DNA from 3 places in the Streptomyces sp. NPDC058469 genome. Region 1 is predicted to be linked to each of the others. Evidence: riboswitches for the same ligand, from Rfam matches in the RefSeq annotation. Region 1 holds a riboswitch; each other region holds the start of a gene.
What was found. Region 1 has a riboswitch for thiamine pyrophosphate ahead of thiO (glycine oxidase ThiO). Riboswitches for the same ligand answer to the same signal wherever they lie in the genome.
Positions count from the first base shown of each region.

Region 2: it holds a riboswitch for thiamine pyrophosphate, as region 1 does, so the genes downstream of both, ACFWP5_RS34290 (thiamine ABC transporter substrate binding subunit) here and thiO (glycine oxidase ThiO) in region 1, are expected to answer to the same signal.
Region 3: it holds a riboswitch for thiamine pyrophosphate, as region 1 does, so the genes downstream of both, thiC (phosphomethylpyrimidine synthase ThiC) here and thiO (glycine oxidase ThiO) in region 1, are expected to answer to the same signal.

Region 1 is NZ_JBHXME010000156.1:3,036-10,118, reverse strand. Features, by position in the region: gene pknB (Stk1 family PASTA domain-containing Ser/Thr kinase) at 1-304, opposite strand, end outside; gene ACFWP5_RS41880 (thiazole synthase) at 455-1,249, opposite strand; gene thiS (sulfur carrier protein ThiS) at 1,253-1,453, opposite strand; gene thiO (glycine oxidase ThiO) at 1,450-2,613, opposite strand; TPP riboswitch at 2,611-2,722, opposite strand; gene ACFWP5_RS41865 (hypothetical protein) at 2,773-3,111, shown strand; gene ACFWP5_RS41860 (NAD(P)/FAD-dependent oxidoreductase) at 3,156-4,385, shown strand; gene ACFWP5_RS41855 (Rv2175c family DNA-binding protein) at 4,450-4,821, shown strand; gene thiE (thiamine phosphate synthase) at 4,913-5,572, shown strand; gene metF (methylenetetrahydrofolate reductase [NAD(P)H]) at 5,683-6,606, shown strand; gene ACFWP5_RS41840 (hypothetical protein) at 6,663-7,083, shown strand, end outside.
Region 2 is NZ_JBHXME010000104.1:2,522-9,604, reverse strand. Features, by position in the region: gene ACFWP5_RS34300 (phosphatidate cytidylyltransferase) at 1-1,047, shown strand, start outside; gene rlmN (23S rRNA (adenine(2503)-C(2))-methyltransferase RlmN) at 1,156-2,262, shown strand; TPP riboswitch at 2,286-2,391, shown strand; gene ACFWP5_RS34290 (thiamine ABC transporter substrate binding subunit) at 2,482-3,555, shown strand; gene ACFWP5_RS34285 (ABC transporter permease) at 3,609-5,210, shown strand; gene ACFWP5_RS34280 (ABC transporter ATP-binding protein) at 5,211-6,260, shown strand; gene ACFWP5_RS34275 (LAETG motif-containing sortase-dependent surface protein) at 6,331-7,014, opposite strand.
Region 3 is NZ_JBHXME010000015.1:59,943-67,025, reverse strand. Features, by position in the region: gene ACFWP5_RS10790 (SsgA family sporulation/cell division regulator) at 70-507, shown strand; gene ACFWP5_RS10785 (YibE/F family protein) at 738-2,240, opposite strand; TPP riboswitch at 2,312-2,501, shown strand; gene thiC (phosphomethylpyrimidine synthase ThiC) at 2,494-4,314, shown strand; gene ACFWP5_RS10775 (serine hydrolase domain-containing protein) at 4,325-5,599, opposite strand; gene ACFWP5_RS10770 (hypothetical protein) at 5,872-6,876, shown strand; gene ACFWP5_RS10765 (hypothetical protein) at 6,994-7,083, opposite strand, start outside.

The DNA.
Region 1 (7,083 bases):
TGCAGCCGGCGACGTACTCCATGGCCAGATAAACGTACGACCGGTCGGCGCCCTGGTCGAAGACCTGCACCACGTTCGGATGCGCCAGCCGCGCCACGGACTTGGCCTCGCGGATGAACCGGTCGACGAAGTGGGCGTCGGCCGCCAGCGTCGGGTGCATCACCTTGAGCGCGAGAACCCGGTCCAGGCGGGTGTCCACGGCCCGGTAGACCGTGGCCATCCCGCCGACGGCGATCCGCGCGTCGACGCGATACCGGCCGTCGAGCAGCTGCCCGACGAGAGGGTCATGAAGGGTCGTATCCACGCAGGTGAGTGTACGAGCCGACGCTGACAGCACCGCCTTTTCGGCCAGTATCGGGGCGGTACTGCAGCCGAGCTGTGACGGATACCTCATGGTGGAACGGGTGTCCGAGGCCGATCTGCGCGGCTTGGCGGGTGGTGCGTGCGTGGGAGATCAGAAGGCGGGGCGTTCCGGGTCCAGGCGGGCCACGCCGGTTGTCGGGGAGGACGCCTCGGCGAAGTGCCTACGGGGGATACGCCCCGCCAGCCGGGCCAGCCGCCCCGCCTCCACGGCGCCGCGCATCGCGGACGCCATCAGTACCGGTTCCTGCGCCCGCGTCACCGCTGAGGCAAGCATCACACCCGCGCACCCCAGCTCCATCGCGAACGCGGCGTCGGACGCCGTACCGGCCCCCGCGTCCAGGATCACCGGCACGCGCGCGTGCTCGGTGATCAGCTGGAAGTTGTGCGGGTTGCGGATACCGAGTCCGGAACCGATCGGCGACCCGAGCGGCATGATCGCCGCACACCCGACGTCCTCCAGCTTCCGCGCCAGCACGGGATCGTCGTTCGTGTACGGCAACACCGTGAAGCCGTCGTCGACCAGGGTCTCGGCGGCGTCGAGGAGTTCGATCGGGTCGGGCAGCAACGTGCGCTCGTCCGCGATCACTTCAAGTTTGACCAGTGCCGTCCCCAGTGCTTCTCGCGCCAGCCGGGCCGTCAGCACGGCCTCGCCCGCCGTGAAGCAGCCCGCCGTGTTGGGCAGCACCCGGATGCCCAGCCGTTCCAGGACGGACAGCACCGAGCCGTGCACGGAAGCGTCCACGCGCCGCATCGCGACCGTTGTGAGCTCTGTACCGGAGGCCACCAGCGCGCGCTCCAGGACGTCGAGGCTGGGCGCACCGCCGGTGCCCATGATCAGCCGGGACGTGAAGGACGTACCACCGAGGACGAAGGGGTCGTCGGCCATGGGTCAGCCTCCTTGGACGGCGGTGAGGACCTCGACGCGGTCTCCCTCGGAGAGGGGCGTCGACGGCCACTCCGCGCGCGGGACGACGGTTTCGTTGAGGGCGGCGGCCACACCGGAGGGGGCCGGGGTGAGGGACCGGACGAGCACGTCGAGGGGCGTGCCGGGAGCGATCTCCTGGTGATCGCCGTTGACGGAGATGTTCATGCGGGCTGCTCCACGAGTTCCGTGCGGGCGAACCGCTTCGGGGTGAACGGGCGTGCCTCGTCCGGGAGTTCACCGGTGGCCAGGGCGTGTGCCAGGGCGTCGCCGGTGACCGGGGTGAGCAGCACGCCATTGCGGTAGTGCCCGGTGGCCAGCAGCAGTCCCGGCAGTGCGGTCGGGCCGAGCAGCGGCGCGTTGTCGGGGGAGCCGGGGCGCAGTCCGGCCCGGGTCTCGGTGAGCGGCAGTTCGGTGATCCCGGGGACCAACTCGTGGGCGTCGCGCAGCAGTTCGTAGACACCGCCGGCTGTCACGGTCGTATCCCAGCCCAGTTCCTCGCTGGTCGCGCCGACGACCAGCTCGCCGTTCTCGCGCGGCACCAGATAGACCTGGCTGCCGCGCACCACGGCCCGTACGGTCCGGCTCAGGAACGGCGCGTACCGCTCCGGCACCGTCAGCCGCAGCACCTGCCCCTTCACGGGCCGTACGGGCGGCAGCACGTCCTCCGGGACCCCCGTCAGCCGCCCGCTGAGGCTGCCGCCCGCGAGGACCACCTGGCCCGCACCCAGCGCCTCGCCCTCGCGCGTGACGACCCCCGTGGCGCGGTCCCGCTCGACCGTGAGCCGCTCGGCCCACGTCCGGTGGAACACGACCCCGGCGCGCTCGCAGGCCGCCACCAGCGCGTGCGCCAGCCGCCGCGGGTCGACCTGATGGTCCCCGTCGACCCTGAGCCCGCCGCGCACGCCCGGCGCGAGCATCGGCTCCAGGCGCCGGCACTCGCGCCCCGACAGCCACTCGGAGTCCAGGCCCGACCGGTGCTGCAGGGCGTGCAGTTCGCGCAGATGGGCGCGGTCGTCGGCGTCCAGGGCGACGGCGAGCGTGCCGCAGCGGCGGTAGCCGAGGCCGAGGCCGGTGAGGTCGGTCAGCTCGGCCGCGAAGTCCGGGTAGCGCTGCGCCGAGGCGAGGTTCAGGGCGAGCAGGGTCTGTTCGCCGTAGTGCAGTTCGGTGACGGCGGCCAGCATCCCGGCGGCCACCTGGGCGGCCCCGCCACCCGGCTCGGGGTCCACGACGGCCGTGGCGAACCCGCGTTGCGCCGCGCGCCAGGCCGTGACCAGGCCGATGATCCCGCCCCCGACGACGAGGACGTCTGACGTACGTGTAGGCATGGGCGTCCAGCCCCTCCCTTCGCCGGCATGACCCGGATCAGGTTCGTACGGTCGGAGGCCGCCAGCCTCCCTCTCAGCCCGGTGCGTCCGGACTCCCGCGAGTGCTTTACTCGGCCACCCTAGCCCGTGCCCCGTGTGTCAGTAAGGGAGCCTTCGTCCATGGCCCGCTCGCTCGACGGTCTCGTCCTCGCCCCGGTCGTGGACCAGGCCCCAGGTCAGGTCGGCACCCGCACCCGGTTCGCGTACCACGAGGAGGACGGCCGGATCTGGGCCGAGTACGCGGGCGGTGACGTCGTACGCGGGCGTCTCGTCGGCACGCGCGCGGGGGACCGACTCGACTTCCGGTACGTGCAGTTGGGGACGGACGGGACGACGTCATCCGGGCACTGCGTGTCCGATGTGGTCGAGTTGCCCGACGGCCGCATCCGCCTCGATGAGACCTGGGAGTGGGAGTCCCGGGCGGGAAACGGGACCAGCGCTGTGGAACAGGTCACCTGACGCGCCCACTGCCTGACAAATTGTCAGGTGTCTATGGTGATCGAGTGAGCGAGCAGACGCGGGACCAGGGCACGGTGGCAGGGCGGCGCGTGGTCGTCGTCGGCGCGGGCATGGCCGGGGTGCAGACCGCGGTCGCCCTGCGGGAACAGGGCTTCACCGGCACCGTCACGCTGATCGGCGCGGAACCCCATCAGCCGTACGACCGGCCCCCGCTGTCCAAGGCCGTGCTGCTCGGCAAGGCCGAGGGCTCCGCCTTCGACGTCGACTTCGAGGCGCTCGGCATCGAAGTGCAGCTCGGGCGCGAGGTGGTGGGCGTGCGCCCCGCCGACCACGAACTGGACACCGCCGAGGGCCCGGTGCCCTACGACGTCCTCGTCCTCGCGACCGGTGCCGAACCGATCCGGCTGCCGGGCGCCGACGGCATCCCCGGTGTGCATCTGCTGCGCACCCTGGACGACGCCGAGCGGCTGCGGCCGGTGCTCGCTCGGCAGCACGACATCGTGGTCGTCGGCGCGGGCTGGATCGGCGCCGAGTTCGCCACGGCCGCACGCGAGGCGGGCTGCGCGGTGACCGTCGTAGAGGCCGCCGACCGGCCGCTCGCGGGCGCGCTGCCCGCCGAGGTGGCCGCGCCGATGGCCGCCTGGTACGCCGCCGCCGGAGCCTCGCTGCGGACGCACGCACGCGTGGCGCACGTCGAGCCCGGCGTGGTGGTCCTCGACGACGGCTCACGGCTGCCCGCGGGCGCCGTCGTGGTCGGCATCGGCGCCCGCCCCGCCACCGCCTGGCTGACGGGCTCCGGCATCGAACTGGGCGCGCACCGAGAGGTCCTCGCCGACGACGGGCTGCGCACCTCGGTGCCGGACGTGTACGCGGTCGGCGACTGCGCCTCCTTCCCTTCGCGGAGGTACGGCGAGCGACTTCTGGTCCACCACTGGGACAACGCCCTCCAGGGGCCGCGCACGGTCGCCGCGAACATCGTCGGGGAGAGCCCGGCGGTGTACGACCCGGTGCCGTACTTCTGGTCGGAGCAGTTCGGCCGTTTCGTCCAGTACGCCGGCCACCACGCGTCCGCCGACACCACCCTGTGGCGCGGCGACCCGGCCACCCCGGCGTGGAGCGTCTGCTGGCTGCACGGGGACCGTCTGGTGGCCCTCCTGGCGGTCGGCCGCCCCCGTGACCTGGCCCAGGGCCGCCGTCTGATCGAGTCGGCGACCCTCATGAATCCCGAGCTGCTGACGGATGCTTCTCTCCCGATGAAGGCGGCTATCGCCTAGTTCGTCCCCCCGGGTCGGACCGGCCCGACTTCCGACTGTCAGTCCGGGATGGCACGCTGTTTACGTGACCGAGATTGACGCAAAGATCGATGCTCTCGTCCCCGCCTGGCTCACGCTGCCCGACATCGCAGAGGTGCTCGATGTCGAGGTGACACGCGTGCGACAGCTGGTCAAGGACGGCCAAGTCATCGCCGTACGCCGTGGTGAGAACCGCGCGCTGCACGTCCCCGCCGCCTTCATCGACGGGGCCGAGCAGAAGGTCGTCAAGGGCCTCACCGGGACCCTGACGCTCCTGCGGGACGACGGCTTCTCCGACGAAGAGATGCTGGAATGGCTCTTCACCCCCGACCCCAGCCTGCCCGGCACCCCCGCGCAGGCCCTGAGCGAGAATCGCGGCACGGAGGTGAAGCGCCGCGCCCAGGCGCTCGCCGTCTGACCCGCACGACCGAAGGGTGTACGGGCCGCGGCGACGCTCGGCCGCGGCCCGCACACGACACCACCACGCACTGACAACGGGGGACACACGCATGCCCGACACCGCCGCCGTCACCGCGCGCGCAGCGCTCGCCGACGCCCGGGTCTACCTCTGCACGGACGCCCGCAGACGCCAGGGTGACCTCGCGGAGTTCCTGGACGCGGTCCTGGCCGCCGGGGTCGACATCGTGCAGCTGCGCGACAAGGGCATGGAGGCCGCCGAGGAGCTGGAGCACCTCCAGGTGTTCGCCGACGCCTGCGCCCGGCACGGGAAGCTCCTCGCGGTCAACGACCGCGCGGACGTCGCCCACGCCGCCCGTGCCGACGTACTGCACCTGGGCCAGGGCGACCTCCCGGTCCCCGCGGCCCGCGCAATCCTCGGCGAGGACGTCCTGATCGGCCGCTCCACGCACGCCGAGCGGGAGGCCGCCGCGGCCGCCGTCCAGGAGGGCGTGGACTACTTCTGCACCGGTCCGTGCTGGCCCACCCCCACCAAGCCCGGCCGCCACGCCCCCGGCCTCGACCTGGTCCGGTACACGGCCGCCCTGGGCACCGACCGCCCCTGGTTCGCCATCGGCGGCATCGACCTCGGCACCCTCGACGAGGTGCTCGAAGCGGGCGCCCGCCGCGTCGTCGTCGTACGGGCGATCACCGAGGCCGACGACCCCGGCGCGGCCGCGGCGGAGTTCGCGAAGCGGCTGCGGCAGGCCTGACCGTCCCACGGCCAGGGCCTCGCTGTCCGATGGGTGGACAACAAGGCGACAAAGCAGGCAAATTTCCGGTTCCGGTTGGGTGACCGCCGCCCCCTGACTAACCTGCGGGTATGGCCTTCGGAACCGCATCCACCAGGACTGATCGCGCACGCACCGTGCGCGACATGCTCGCGACCGGCAAAGGGACGTATTCGTTCGAGTTCTCCGCGCCGAAGACCCCCAAGGGGGAGCGGAACCTGTGGAGCGCGCTGCGGAGGGTCGAGGCGGTCGCCCCCGACTTCGTCTCCGTGACCTACGGCGCCGGCGGCTCGACCCGCGCGGGCACCGTCAAGGAGACCGAGCAGATCGTCGCCGACACCACGCTCACCCCGGTCGCGCACCTCACCGCGGTCAACCACTCCATCGCCGAACTGCGCAACATCATCGGCCAGTACGCCGACGCCGGTATCCGCAACATCCTCGCCGTGCGCGGCGACCCGCCCGGCGACCCCATGGCCGACTGGGTGGCGCACCCGCAGGGGCTGACGTACGCGGCCGAACTGGTGCGGCTCATCAAGGAGTCGGGCGATTTCTGCGTCGGCGTCGCCGCCTTCCCGGAGATGCACCCGCGCTCCCCGGACTGGGACACGGACGTCGCCCACTTCGTCGACAAGTGCCGGGCCGGCGCCGACTACGCGATCACCCAGATGTTCTTCGAACCCGAGTCGTATCTGCGGCTGCGCGACCGCGTCGAGGCCGCGGGCTGCGCGACCCCGGTCATCCCCGAGGTCATGCCGGTGACCAGCGTGCGGATGCTGGAGCGGTTGCCGCAGCTCAGCAACGCCGACATCCCGGCCGCTCTGAAAGAGCGAATCCTCACAGCCAAAGACGATCCGGCCGCTGTACGCTCGATCGGAATCGAGTTCGCCACCGAGTTCTGCGCCCGGCTGCTGGCCGAGGGAGTCCCCGGACTTCACTTCATCACGCTCAACAGCTCCACGGCGTCACTCGAAATCTACGAGAACTTGGGCCTGCACCACTCACCGCGGGCCTAGACCGGCCGCCCGGACATACGACACACTGCGTAGCGGCCACTGGGAGAGGGGCGTACATGGGCTGGACGGTCCTCTACATCGCGTTCGGCATCGTCGCACTGTGGTTGCTCGGTGAGGTGCTGCTGCAGTACAAGGCACGCCTTCGCTGGCGGCTGCTCGCTTTCGTCGGCTTCCTGGGCGTCGTCCTGGGTGTGCTGATTCCCTCCGTCGTCGTGATCGGCCTGGGCGCCGTGGCCTTCGCCGTAGGCCAGACCTACGTCACGCTGTCGTTCCGCCGCGGCTTCGAAGCCGGCTGGGCGGTCTCCGGCCGACCGGGCGCGGGCGGCACCAAGCGCCGCCGCGGCGAGCCGGACGAGCAGGACCCGAACTTGGACGCCTCCGGCCCCGAAGGGGCAGAGGGCGGCTTCCAGGAGTACGGCCAGAACAAGGCCGCCTTCGGCCAGGACGACGACTACGACCGCGACGACGTGTTCACCC
Region 2 (7,083 bases), on a different contig from region 1:
GACGAGCCCGCATACGGCGGACACCAGGATGACGATCGGGGGGCCGCTCGGCTGAGCGGCCCCTTGTTCCGCGACGAGACGCAGCAACCGCCGTACGACGTGCGGCAGTCGCAGCCGTACGACCCGCGGACGCAGCCCTCTGACACGCCGCAGGCGCAGCCCTACGGGGCGGTGCCGCAGAATCCGGAGCCCATGCCCGATGCCCCGCCACCGGCGCCCGCCCCGCAGAAGAAGAGCGCGGGCCGGGACCTGGGTGCGGCCATAGGGGTCGGTGTCGGACTCGGTGCGGTCATCATCGCGTCCCTGTTCGTCGTCAAGGCCGTGTTCATCGGCGTGATTGCGGTCGCCGTCGTCGTGGGTCTGTGGGAGCTGACCTCGCGGCTGCAGGAGCGCAAGGGCATCAAGGCGCCCCTCGTGCCCCTCGCGGTCGGCGGCGCGGCGATGGTCGTCGCCGGATACGTCCGGGGCCCCGAAGGCGCCTGGGTCGCCATGGCTCTCACGGCACTCGCCGTCCTCGTATGGCGGATGACGGAACCGCCTGAGGGCTACCTCAAGGACGTCACGGCGGGCGTCTTCGCGGCGTTCTACGTGCCGTTCCTGGCCACGTTCGTCGCCCTGATGCTCACCGCCGACGACGGTGCCTGGCGGGTCATGACGTTCCTGCTGCTGACCGTGGTCAGCGACACGGGCGCCTACGCCGTCGGCTGGCGCTTCGGCACGCACAAGCTCGCCCCGCGCATCAGCCCCGGAAAGACCCGCGAGGGCCTGTTCGGGGCGGTGTCCTTCGCGATGGTGGCGGGCGCGCTGTGCATGCAGTTCCTGATCGACGACGGCAGCTGGTGGCAGGGCCTCGTCCTCGGCCTCGCGGTCGCGGCCAGTGCCACGCTGGGCGACCTCGGCGAGTCCATGATCAAGCGCGACCTGGGCATCAAGGACATGGGCACGCTGCTGCCGGGGCACGGCGGCATCATGGACCGGCTCGACTCCTTGCTGCCCACGGCGCCGGTGGTGTGGCTGTTGCTGGTGCTGTTCGTGGGCTCCGGCTGAAAAACCAGCCGACCTACTGAACCGCTGACCTGCGGTTTTATGGGTGAGGGGCTCGTTGTCCACAGGGCGGCGAGTCCCTCTTCGTATGTCTGCGACACTGGTACAGCCATGCCTAAGCCCGGAGAACTCACATTCGTCGCCCCCCGCGCAGCCCAGAAGCCGCCGCGGCACCTTGCCGATCTCACGCCCGCCGAGCGCAAGGAAGTCGTCGCCGCGATCGGGGAGAAGCCGTTTCGCGCCAAGCAGCTCTCGCAGCACTACTTCGCGCGGCTCGCGCACGACCCGGCGGAGTGGACCGACATCCCCGCCGGTTCGCGCGCCAAGCTGCAGGAGGCGCTGCTTCCTGAGCTGATGACCGTCGTACGGCATCAGTCGACCGACCAGGAGACCACCCGCAAGACGCTGTGGCGGCTGTTCGACGGGACGCTCGTCGAGTCCGTGCTGATGCGATACCCGGACCGGGTCACCATGTGCATCAGCTCGCAGGCGGGCTGCGGGATGAACTGCCCGTTCTGCGCGACCGGACAGGCCGGCCTCGACCGCAATCTGTCCACCGGCGAGATCGTGCACCAGATCGTCGACGGCATGCGTGCCCTGCGCGACGGCGAGATCCCCGGCGGCCCCGCGCGGCTGTCCAACATCGTCTTCATGGGCATGGGCGAACCCCTCGCCAACTACAAGCGGGTCGCCCAGTCCATCCGGGCCCTCACCGACCCGGAGCCGGACGGCCTGGGCCTCTCGCAGCGCGGGATCACCGTCTCGACGGTCGGACTGGTCCCCGCGATCCACCGGTTCTCCGACGAGGGCTTCAAGTGCCGGCTCGCGATCTCGCTGCACGCCCCTGACGACGACCTGCGCGACACCCTGGTCCCCGTGAACACGCGGTGGAAGGTGCGCGAGGTCCTCGACGCGGGCTGGGAGTACGCGGCGAAGTCGGGGCGCCGGCTGTCCATCGAGTACGCGCTGATCCGCGACATCAACGACCAGGCGTGGCGCGGCGACCGGCTCGGCCGCCTCCTCAAGGGCAAGCCCGTGCACGTCAACCTCATCCCGCTGAACCCGACGCCGGGCTCGAAGTGGACCGCCTCCCGTCCCGAGGACGAGAAGGCGTTCGTCGAGGCCATCGCGGCCCACGGGGTGCCGGTCACCGTCCGGGACACCCGGGGCCAGGAGATCGACGGAGCGTGCGGCCAGCTCGCCGCCACCGAGCGGTAACCTGTTCGCGTAGGTACATCTTCATATTCCGACAGGGGAGCGCCACAGCGCTGAGAGTGCGGGATTGTCCGCAGACCCTCTGAACCTCGCCCAGGTCATTCTGGGTAGGAAGTTCGGTCACCACTCTTGCTGTTGCGCCCTGCCCGGGAGCCGCCGGAATTCTCCGACGTCCCGGGCAGGGCCGCGTCTCTTCCTGGACACCCCAGGAGGAAAACAACCGTGCACACCAAGACCTTCGTGGCCGCGGCCGTCGGGTTCGGCCTGCTCACGCTGTCCGCGTGCGGCTCGTCCGACAGCGGCAGCGGCGGCGACTCCAAGACCGTCACCCTGGTCAGCCACGACTCGTGGGCCGTCTCGAAGAGCGTCCTCAAGGACTTCGAGAAGCAGTCCGGCTACACCGTCAAGGTCCTCAAGGACGGCGACGCCGGCCAGGCCGTCAACAAGGCGATCCTGACCAAGGACAACCCCCAGGGCGACGTCTTCTTCGGCGTCGACAACACCCTGCTCTCCCGCGCGCTCGACAACGGCCTCTTCCAGTCCTACGACGCGAAGGGCTCCGCTCTCGTCAAGCCCGAGTACCGCGTCGACCAGACCAAGCACCGGGTCACGCCCATCGACACCGGCGACATCTGCGTCAACTACGACAAGGCCTACTTCACCAAGCACAAGCTGACCCCGCCGGCCTCCTTCGCCGACCTGGCCAAGCCCGCGTACAAGAACCTCCTCGTCACCGAGAACGCCGCCACCTCCTCACCCGGCCTCGGCTTCCTGCTCGGCAGCGCCGCGCAGTTCGGCGACGACGGCTGGCAGGCGTACTGGAAGAAGCTCAAGGCCAACGGCGTGAAGGTCGTCGACGGCTGGGAGCAGGCCTACGACCAGGAGTTCTCCGGTTCCGCAGGCGGCAAGAAGGCGGGCGGCGACCGGCCCCTCGTCGTCTCGTACGCCTCCTCGCCGCCCGCCGAGGTCATCTACGGCGACCCGAAGCCGACCACCGCCCCGACCGGGGTGTCGTACGGCACCTGCTTCCGGCAGACCGAGTACGCGGGCCTGCTCAGCAACGCCAAGAACACCAAGGGCGGCAAGGCGTTCCTCGACTTCCTGCTCACCAAGGAGTTCCAGGAGGACATGCCTCTCAACATGTTCGTCTACCCGGTGCGCGAAGGCGCCCAGGTGCCGCAGGAGTTCGTGAAGTACGGCCGCCAGGCCTCGGACCCCGAGACCATGGCCCCCGCGAAGATCGCCGCCAACCGGGACCAGTGGGTCAAGTCGTGGACCTCGCTCGTACTGAAGTAGCCCCGCCGAAGACGCGGAAGGCCCGTAAGGGGAACGCCACGCGGCTCGGGCTCATGGCCGTGCCCGTCGCGTTCTTCGCGGTGTTCTTCGCCTACCCCGTCGCCGCGATCGTCGCGCGCGGCCTCAAGGTCGACGGCGCCTGGCAGTTGGGCCGTATCCGGGATGTGCTGGCGCAGTCCGACATCCGGCACGTCCTGTGGTTCACCACCTGGCAGGCGCTCGCGTCCACCGCGCTCACGCTGCTGATCGCGCTCCCCGGCGCGTATGTCTTCGCGCGCTTCGACTTCCCGGGCCGACACGTCCTGCGGGCCGTCGTGACGGTCCCCTTCGTGCTGCCGACGGTCGTCGTCGGTACGGCCTTCCTCGCCCTCGTCGGCCGGGGCGGACTCCTCGACGACCTGTGGGGCGTACGGCTGGACACCACCGTGTGGGCCATCCTGCTCGCGCACGTCTTCTTCAACTACGCGGTCGTCGTACGGACGGTGGGCGGCCTCTGGGCACAGCTCGACCCGCGCCAGGAGGAGGCGGCGCGGATGCTCGGCGCCTCCCGGCTGCGGGCCTGGCGGAAGGTGACGCTGCCCGCGCTCGGGCCCGCCGTGGCCGCCGCCGCGCTGATGGTCTTCCTCTTCACCTTCACGTCCTTCGGCGTGGTGCAGATCCTCGGCGGCCCGACCTTCTCGACCCTCGAAGTGGAGATCTACCGCCAGACCTCCGAGGTCTTCGACCTGTCCACGGCGGCCGTGCTGACGATCGTCCAGTTCGTCGCTGTGGGCGCGATCCTCGCCGTGCACGCCTGGACGGTACGACGGCGGGAGAGCGCCCTACGGCTCGTGGACCCGTCGGTGACCGCACGGCGCCCGCGCGGGGCCGGCCAGTGGACCCTGCTGGCCGGAGTCCTCGTCTCCGTCCTCCTGCTGCTTCTGCTGCCGCTCGCCGTACTGGTCCAACGGTCGCTCGACACACCGGACTTCGGCTACTACCGGGCGCTGACGAGCGAGGACGGCGGCACCTTCCTGGTCCCGCCGATCGCCGCGATCGGCAACTCGCTGGAGTACGCCGCCACCGCCACCGCCATCGCCGTGGTGATCGGCGGACTCGCCGCCGCGGCCCTCACCCGGCGCGACGCCGGGCGGCTGGTGCGGGGCTTCGACGCGCTGCTGATGCTGCCGCTCGGGGTGTCGGCGGTGACGGTCGGCTTCGGGTTCCTGATCTCGCTCGACAAGCCCCCGCTGGATCTGCGGAGTTCATGGATCCTGGTGCCGCTCGCGCAGGCGCTGGTGGGCGTTCCCTTCGTCGTACGGACCATGCTGCCCGTGCTGCGGGCGGTGGACGGGCGGCTCAGGGAGGCGGCGGCCGTGCTCGGGGCGTCGCCGTGGCGGGTCTGGCGCGAGGTCGATCTGCCGTTGGTGCGGCGGGCGTTGCTGATCGCCGCCGGGTTCGCGTTCGCGGTCTCGCTGGGCGAGTTCGGGGCGACGGTGTTCATCGCGCGGCCCGACAACCCGACGCTGCCGGTTGCCGTGGCCCGGCTGCTGTCCCGGCCCGGTGATCTCAACTACGGCCAGGCGATGGCCCTTTCGACGATTCTGATGGTGGTGTGCGCGGTGGCCCTGCTGGTGCTTGAGCGGCTGCGTACCGATCGGACCGGGGAGTTCTAGATGCCGCCGAACATGTCGCCGAACAGGCCGCTGCTGAGCCTTGAGGGCGCGACCGTGCGGTTCGGCGGGCGGCCCGTGCTGGACGCCGTCGACCTCGGAGTCGTAGAGCACGAGATCGTGTGTGTGCTCGGGCCCAGTGGCAGCGGCAAGTCGACGCTGCTGCGGGCGGTGGCCGGGCTCCAACCCCTGGACTCGGGCCGGGTGTTGCTCGACGACCGGGACCAGTCGGGCGTGCCCGCGCACAAGCGGGGGGTGGGTCTGATGTTCCAGGACCACCAGCTGTTCCCGCAGCGTGACGTCGCCGGCAACGTCGCCTTCGGGCTGCGCATGCACGGGGCGTCGAAGAGACAACAGGACGCGCAGGTGGGCGAGTTGCTCGACCTCGTAGGCCTGCCGGGTGCGGCCCGCCGTGCCGTGGCGGGGCTGTCCGGCGGTGAGCAGCAGCGGGTGGCGCTGGCCCGGGCCCTCGCACCTCGGCCGCGTCTCCTCATGCTCGACGAGCCGCTCGGGCAGCTCGACCGGTCACTGCGGGAGCGGCTGGTCGTCGAACTCCGGGAACTCTTCGGCACGTTGGGCACGACCGTGCTCGCGGTCACGCACGACCAGGGCGAGGCGTTCGCGCTGGCCGACCGGGTCGTGGTGATGCGGGACGGGCGGATCGCCCAGTCCGGGACGCCACTTGAGGTCTGGCAGCACCCCGCCGACGAGTTCGTGGCCCGCTTCCTCGGCTTCGACAACGTGGTCGAGGCCACGGTCGCCGGAGAGGCCGCCGACACCCCCTGGGGCAAGGTCCCGGTCCCCGAGGACGCCCCCCAGGGCACCCGCACACTCCTCGTGCGCCCCGCAGGGGTACGGCTGTTGCCCGCCGACGAGGGTCTGCGCTGCACGGTCGCCACCCGTACCTTCAAGGGCACCCATGTCGCCGTACAGCTCCAGCCGGAGGACGCGCCGCGCCTGGAGGCGGCCTGCGCGCTGCGGGAGGCGCCGGAGGTCGGGGGCGTGGTCGGGGTGGAGTTCGACGCGGCCGAGATCGTCGTGCTCGGCGGCTAGCGGACATGCGTGTGGCCCGTCCCCACGAACCGGACGGGCCACAACAGCGGGTGGTTCAGCGGCCGTTGGATCAGCTGCCGTTGTTCGCACCGCGGCGGCGCATGCCGAAGTAGACGGCTCCGCCGCCCACGACGACGAGGGCGCCGGCGATGCCGGCGATCATGCCGGTGTTGGAGTTCGCACCGGTCTCGGCGAGGTTCGAGTCACCGGCCGCGGGAGACGGCGCGTTGTCCGTGGTCGTCGCGGGGGCGGTGCTGCTCTCCGAGGCCGACGGGGTCGGGGTGTCGGACTCGGCCGGAGTCGAGGCGGTCTCCGACGGCGTCGGGGAAGCCTCCGTCGGGGTCGGGCTGGGGGAGTCCTCCGTCTGGCAGGCCTTGGACGGAGTGGTCAGGTTCGGCGTGATGTCCTTGTCGACCTGGTTGCCGGCCTTGACGTGGACGCGGTACGTGGCGTTCGGCTGCCAGTCCTCGGAGAAGGAGATGGTGACGCCTTCTTTCGAGCCCTTGACCGTCTGCGCCTGGCCGACCTGCTTGGCGTCGGAACCGTTGTTCTCCAGGAACACCGTGACGGTGGCCTCGGCGGAGGAGGCGTCCTTGTCGGTGACGGTGATGACACCGTTGGTGCCGTCACAGGTGGCTTCGGCGGAGAACTCGCTGATGTTGCAGGCGAGCGCGTTGCCCGCGAATCCGAGCGCGAGTGCGGCCGAAGCGGACGCGACACCGAGGATGCGTACGGAACGTCGAGATATGGACACGTTTGCCCTTCACGGGATGTGCAACTGCGGGGGGTTTAGGGGGAGATGGAGCGGCAATGAGGTGAGGCA
Region 3 (7,083 bases), on a different contig from region 1:
TTCAGCAATATTCCTTCAGTGTCACGGGGATCATTCCCGGCCAGACGACGGCAGTTGACGGGATAGGCGATGCGCGAGTCCGTACAGGCAGAGGTCATGATGAGCTTCCTCGTTTCCGAGGAGCTCTCCTTCCGTATCCCGGTCGAACTGGGCTACGAGACGTGCGATCCGTACGCTGTGCGGCTGACCTTCCATTTGCCGGGCGACGCACCGGTGACCTGGACCTTCGGCCGGGAGCTGCTGATCGACGGGGTCGGCATGGCGTGCGGGGAAGGTGATGTGCGGATCGAGCCCGTCGACCCGGAGACGCTGGGCGAGGTGCTGATCCGGCTTCAGGTGGGCAGCGACCAGGCGCTGTTCCGCACCGGCGCGGCACCGCTCGTGGCGTTCCTCGACCGCACCGACCGGCTGGTTCCGCTCGGCCAGGAGGGCGCCCTCGCGGACTTCGACACCCACCTCGACGAGGCACTGGACCGCATCCTGGCGGAGGAGCAGAGCGCGGGGTGAGGTGTTGTGACGGCGGCGAGGGTTGGGGAGTTGGCGTAACGCTTCGCCATGGGTTCGGAAGCCGCTGGAGGCGCCGTGAGCCCTGAAGGGCCCCGTGAAGCCCTGACGGTCCGGTGTCAGCTTGAAGTCCTGCGGGGCCCGGAGATCCGCAGTAACGCTTCTCCTCGGCTCCGTACGGCGGTTCTCGCCGCCCACCGCAGTGCTTGCGGCGTCTCAGTGCTTGCGGCGTCTCAGTGCTTGCGGCGACGGCCCTTCCCGCCGCGCGCCGCAGCGGGCTTGGCACTCGGCGCCGCCGTGGCCGCACCCGCCGTAGTCGCACCTGCCGGAACCGCCTCGGGTCCCGGACGGTCCGCCGAGACCACCAGGGCCGCGAGGGCCGTGGTGACCGGTACCGATGCGACCAGGCCGATCGAACCCACCAGCGTGCGCACGATCTCCTCGGCGACCAACTCGCTGTTGGCGACCGCGCCCACGCTGCTCTGCGCGATGGAGAAGAGCAGCAACAGGGGCAGGGCCGCGCCCGCGTAGGCGAGGACGAGCGTGTTGACGACGGAGGCGATGTGGTCGCGGCCGATGCGGATGCCGGCGCGGTACAGCCCGCGCCAGCCCATCGACGGGTTGGCCTCGTGCAGTTCCCAGACCGCCGACGTCTGCGTGACCGTCACATCGTCGAGCACACCGAGCGAACCGATGATGACGCCGGCGAGCAGCAGACCGCTCATGTCGATCGAGGGGTACAGCCCGTGGATCAGGCCCGTGTTGTCGTCCGTGTTCCCGGTCAGCGCGGCCCAGCCGATGAACACCGAGCCCAGGACGCCGATCAGCACCAGCGACATCAGCGTGCCGAGCACCGCCACCGACGTACGGGCCGACAGGCCGTGGCACATGTAGAGGGCGATCAGCATGATGGCGCTCGAACCGACCACGGCCACGATCAGCGGGTTCGAGCCGTGCAGGATCGCGGGCAGGATGAAGAAGTTCAGGATCATGAAGCTGATGGCCAGCGCGACCAGCGCCATGACACCGCGCAGCCGGCCCACCACCACGACGGCCAGCGCGAAGATCCCGGCGAGCAGCGCCATCGGGAACTTACGGTTCACATCGGTGACGGAGTACTGCAGATCCCTGGGCGCCGAGGGCTCGTACGCGACCACGACCTTCTCGCCCTGATGCAACTGCCGTGACTGGTCGGGCTGCACGATCTCCGTGAACGTACGGCCCTTGTCCTTGCCGGTGCCGACCGTGACCGTGGCTTTCTTGCAGGTGCCGCCCGCCTCCTGCGCCGCCGAGGAGCCCTCGGCGGTAGAGGTGTCCCCGGTCGAGCCCCCGCCCGAGGCGTTCACCGACGCGCAGCTCACGCTGACGACCTTGGTGACCGTCGCCTGCTGTGTCTGCCGGTCGAAGCCGACCCCGGTGCGCTTGTGCGACGGGGCGCCGCCGGGCCAGAGCACCACCATGCCGACCACGACCGCCACCGTGAACGGGATCAGGATCGCCGCGATGACCTTCCGCAGATGCCGGGAGACGGGGGCGGCGGGGCCATGGCTGTGCGAATGACCGTGGCCGCCGCCTCCACCGGAACCGTGACCACCGTCCGCACCGGAACCGTGACCACCGTCCCCACCCGATCCGTGGTCGTGCCCGGAACCGGAACCGTGGTCGTCGCCGGTTCCCTGGTCGTGGCCATGCGGCGGCCCGGTCGGCGGGTACGGGGGCTGCTGTGTCGTGGTCACCGCCCGATCATCGCAAGAACGCCGGAGGCCCACTGTTCACCGCGCCACTTATGACGCTAGCGTGGAGGCACCTTTGCACACGCGGGAGCTCGGAGCACCGGGCTGAGAGGGCGCTGACCTTCGTCTCTGCGATGTTTCACGGGAAACGTCACCTGAATCGAGTGATGTTTCACATGAAACATCGGCTGACGGAAGCCGCTGCGTCGACCGCCGAACCTGTTACCGGGTAATGCCGGCGTAGGGAGTAGGTCTCATGACCAACAAGGACGCACGCACGCCTGCCTCCAGCCAGGACGAACAGCCCATTCCGGGCGAGAAGTCCGCACGGGCCGAACAGCCCACGGAGGCCGGGAAGTCCATCGGCTGGCACAAGGGGTACGTCGCGGGCTCGCGCCCCGATCTGCGGGTGCCGGTCCGTCAGGTGCACCTCACCAACGGGCAGTCCGTGACGCTGTACGACACCTCCGGCCCGTACACCGATCCGCTCGTCGACACTGATGTCCGCAGGGGGCTGGCGCCGCTGCGGGAGAACTGGATCATCGCGCGCGGTGACACCGAGGAGTATGCGGGCCGGCCCCTCCGCCCCGAGGACGACGGCATCAAGCACACCTCGCCGCGCGGTGGACTGCGCAATCTCGACGCGGTGTTCCCTGGGCGGCCGCGTCAGCCGCGGCGCGGGCGGGACGGCGTCGCGGTCACGCAACTCGCCTATGCGCGACGGGGTGAGATCACGCCCGAGATGGAGTTCGTGGCCGTACGGGAGAACGTTTCGCCTGAGGTGGTCCGGGAGGAGATCGCGGCCGGGCGGGCGGTGCTGCCGGTCAACGTCAACCATCCCGAGATCGAGCCGATGATCATCGGCAAGCGGTTCCTGGTGAAGGTCAACGCCAACATCGGCAATTCCGCGGTCACTTCCTCCATCGAGGAGGAGGTCGAGAAGATGACCTGGGCGACCCACTGGGGCGCCGACACGGTCATGGACCTGTCCACCGGCCGCAACATCCACACCACCCGCGAGTGGGTGCTGCGCAACTCCCCCGTCCCCATCGGAACGGTGCCGCTCTACCAGGCACTCGAAAAGGTCGACGGCCGCGCCGAGGAGCTGACCTGGGAGATCTACAAGGACACGGTCGTCGAACAGGCCGAACAGGGCGTGGACTACATGACCGTCCACGCGGGCGTGCGGCTGCCGTTCGTACCGCTGACGGCGAACCGCAAGACGGGCATCGTCTCGCGCGGCGGCTCGATCATGGCGGCGTGGTGCCTCGCGCACCACAAGGAATCGTTCCTGTACGAGAACTTCGAGGAACTGTGCGAGATCCTCGCCGCCTACGACGTCACGTACTCGCTCGGCGACGGCCTGCGGCCGGGTTCGATCGCGGACGCCAACGACGAGGCGCAGTTCGCGGAGTTGCGGACGCTCGGGGAACTCAACACGATCGCGAAGCGTTTCAATGTTCAGACCATGATCGAGGGCCCGGGACATGTCCCGATGCACAAGATCAAGGAGAACATCGACCTTCAGCAGGAGATCTGTGATGAAGCTCCGTTCTATACGCTCGGCCCGCTGACGACGGACGTCGCGCCGGCGTACGACCACATCACCTCCGGCATCGGTGCCGCGATGATCGCCTGGTGGGGCACGGCCATGCTCTGCTATGTCACGCCCAAGGAGCACTTGGGCCTGCCCAATCGTGACGACGTCAAGACCGGCGTCATCACCTACAAGATCGCCGCCCACGCAGCCGACCTCGCCAAGGGGCACCCCGGTGCGCAGGAGTGGGACGACGCGCTGTCCGACGCCCGCTTCGAGTTCCGCTGGGAGGACCAGTTCAACCTGGCCCTCGACCCGGACACGGCACGGGAGTTCCACGACGAGACGCTTCCGGCGGAGCCGGCCAAGACGGCGCACTTCTGTTCGATGTGCGGGCCGAAGTTCTGCTCGATGAAGATCTCCCACGACATCCGCCGTGAGCACGGCGGGAGTCGGGAGGAGATCGAGGTCGGGATGGAGCAGAAGTCGAAGGAGTTCGCGGCGGCGGGCAACCGGGTGTATCTGCCGATCGCCGACTGACGACGACCGGCTAGCTCTTCGACGGACCCTCGGCAGGCCTGAGGCACAGGGCATGGTCGACGAGGGTGCCTGTCGCGCGGTTGAGTGCGGCCAGGTCCGGCGGTGCGGTGGTGGTCGTGATGGAGACCGTCACCGCGCGCCTGCCGTCCGCGCTCACCGCGGGGCGGGTGTTGACGCCCGCGCCGTCGCCCTCGTGGGTGTAGTAGAAACCGCCGCAGGAGAGCGGGATCTTGCGCAGGCCGAGGCCGTAGGTTCCTTCGGGCATCTCGGCCACGTCCTCCGGGTCGTCGGTCCGCTCGACGGTCTGCCGCATCTCGCGCCACTCCTCGGCGGGGAGCAACCTGCCGTCGGCCAGGGCGCGGAAGAAGGTGTTCAGGTCGGCGGTGGTGCTCACCACGCCGGAGTCCGCGGTGTGCTGGAGGCTGTGGTCGGTGACGTCGAGACGCTTGCCGTCGGCGGTCGTCAGGTACGCGTTCACGTGTGGATCGGGCAGGAACGGGTCGAGCCCGGGGATGGAGGTGTTGCGCAGTCCCAGTTTCGCGATCACCCGGTGTGCGACCAGGTCCTGCCAGCTCGTGCCGCCGGCCTTCTCGGCGATCATCCCGGCCAACAGGTAGTTGGTGTTGGAGTACGCCCAGCGGGTGGGCTCGCCCGGCTGCGGTACGAACACCGGCCGGTGCTTCATCGCCACCGCGACCAGGTCGGCCGTGGGGGTGATGTCGTAGCGGTTCTCGTCGAAGTGGTTGATCAGCCCGTCCTGGATCGCCGGGTCGTCGATGTAGTCGTACAGGCCGCTGGTCTGGCGGAGCAGGTCGCGGACGGTGATGCGGCCGCCGTCGTTGCCGTTGCCCGAGACGACCCCCGGCAGCCAGTGTTCGACGGAGTCGTCGAGCGACAGCCGCTTCTCCGCCACGAGTTGCAGGACCACGGTCGCCACGAACGTCTTCGTCGTGCTGGCCACGCGGAAGTGGGCGTTCCAGGGGATAGGGGCCGTGGAGTCGGCGGTCCGGGTGCCGATGCGGGCCATGAGCGGCGGGCCCTTCGGTCCGTCGACCCTGGCCAGCACGTTCACATCCCCGCCGCCGACTTTCCGTACGGCTGCGAGGTCCTGCTGAAGTGTGTGCTCGGTGTAGGACGACGGCCTCGGCGCCGTGTGCCCGGCGGTGGCGGTAGCGGTGGCTGGGGCAGTGGCGGTGACGGCGGTCGCGGCCAGGGGTGAGCCCAGCGCGAGCAGCGTTGCTGCCAGCACGGTGGCACCGGCCTTCTTCGACGACGGCATCTGCATGTTCGTATCCCCCGGTGCTCCGGTTCCCGATCAGCGACGATCACCAGCCAACCGGATCTGCCGGCGCGAGGGGATGGGACTGCCCTCCGCATGAGGGGTGCACCTGGCCCCCGTACGAACTACGGGTTCACCCCCGGCTGTACCGCCTCGACCGCGAGGCGTACGGCACGCGAAACACTCCCCATCGCGGACTGACGCCCGTAGATTGGCGCTGTTCCGGGGGGTTGAGTGCCTTTGGGGCAGCGCTGTTGCGTTGGGGACCAGGGGGAGTGATGGAGACCGTAATTCTTCTGCAGGTGACGGACGAGGCACAGTCGCTGGCGTGGGACGGCGATGATCTGGTCGATGTCGTGGGTGGCCGGCGGTGGGGTCCTGATCGTGTGGAGCGCCACGTCTCGGTCGATCATGGGTTTTCCTTCGACCGGAGCGTCAGCTCTCCGTCCGGCCGCTTCACCGTGGTCTACGACGAGCGGGGCACCGAGGCGCTGTTGCTCGAAGGCGATCGGCCGGTCCGTGAGCTGGAGCGCGATAACGACCACGCCGAGGACTTCGACTATCCCGTCGCCCTCGGGGTGCTGTGGGACGGCCGTGAGGTACTGGTCCACTGCCCGGACGAGTACGACGTCCTTGAGATCGAGGACGCGGAAACGGGCGAACGGCTCACCGGCGGCGACCGTACTCGGAACGACGTCTTCCACTCGCGGCCGGCGGTGTCTCCGGGTGGGACCCACCTGTTGTCGGCGGGCTGGGTGTGGCATCCGTACGGGATCGTCGAAGTCTTCGACCTGGACCGGGCGTTGACGGACCCCGCGGTGCTCGACGGCCGTGGCGTGCTGTCCTTGTACCCGGGCAACAGTTCCGAGGTGATCTCGGCCTGCTGGCTCGACGGTGACCGCGTGGCGGTGGCGACCGGGGAGGAGTTCGTCGACGAGGAGGAGACCGCGGAGGCCGCGGACCTGGGCCGACGGCAGTTGGGCGTGTGGTCGCTCTCCGAGAAGCGGTGGGTTCATCGCAACAGGGTCGACTTCCACATCGGCACGCTGATCCCGCGGGGTGACACGGTCGTCTCGCTGTACGGGCATCCACGGCTGATCGACGTCACGACGGGGGCGTCGATGATGGAGTGGCCGACTGTGGAGGTGCCGAGCAGGGAGGGGAGTTACGGGATCACCCACATCCCGACGCCCGTCGCGGCCCTGCATCCGGACGGCAATCGACTGGCTGTCGCCCAGCCGGACAGCATCGCGATCATCGCCCTTCCTGAGAAGGCGTTCTGAGGGGACTCGCTGTTCGACGAGCGCACCACACGGCCGCCCCTGTGAACCTGCGGCCCACTGATCCCGTGACCGGGTGTTCGGCTTGCGCTCCCCTGGGTGGGGGCGCAAGCCGAGGGGCTACTCCGGCTGGTGTTCGGGCCCCCCGAAGTCCGGGCTGCTGAAGTCCGGGCTGCTGAAGCTCGGGCGGTGACCCGGTTCCGGGCCGTC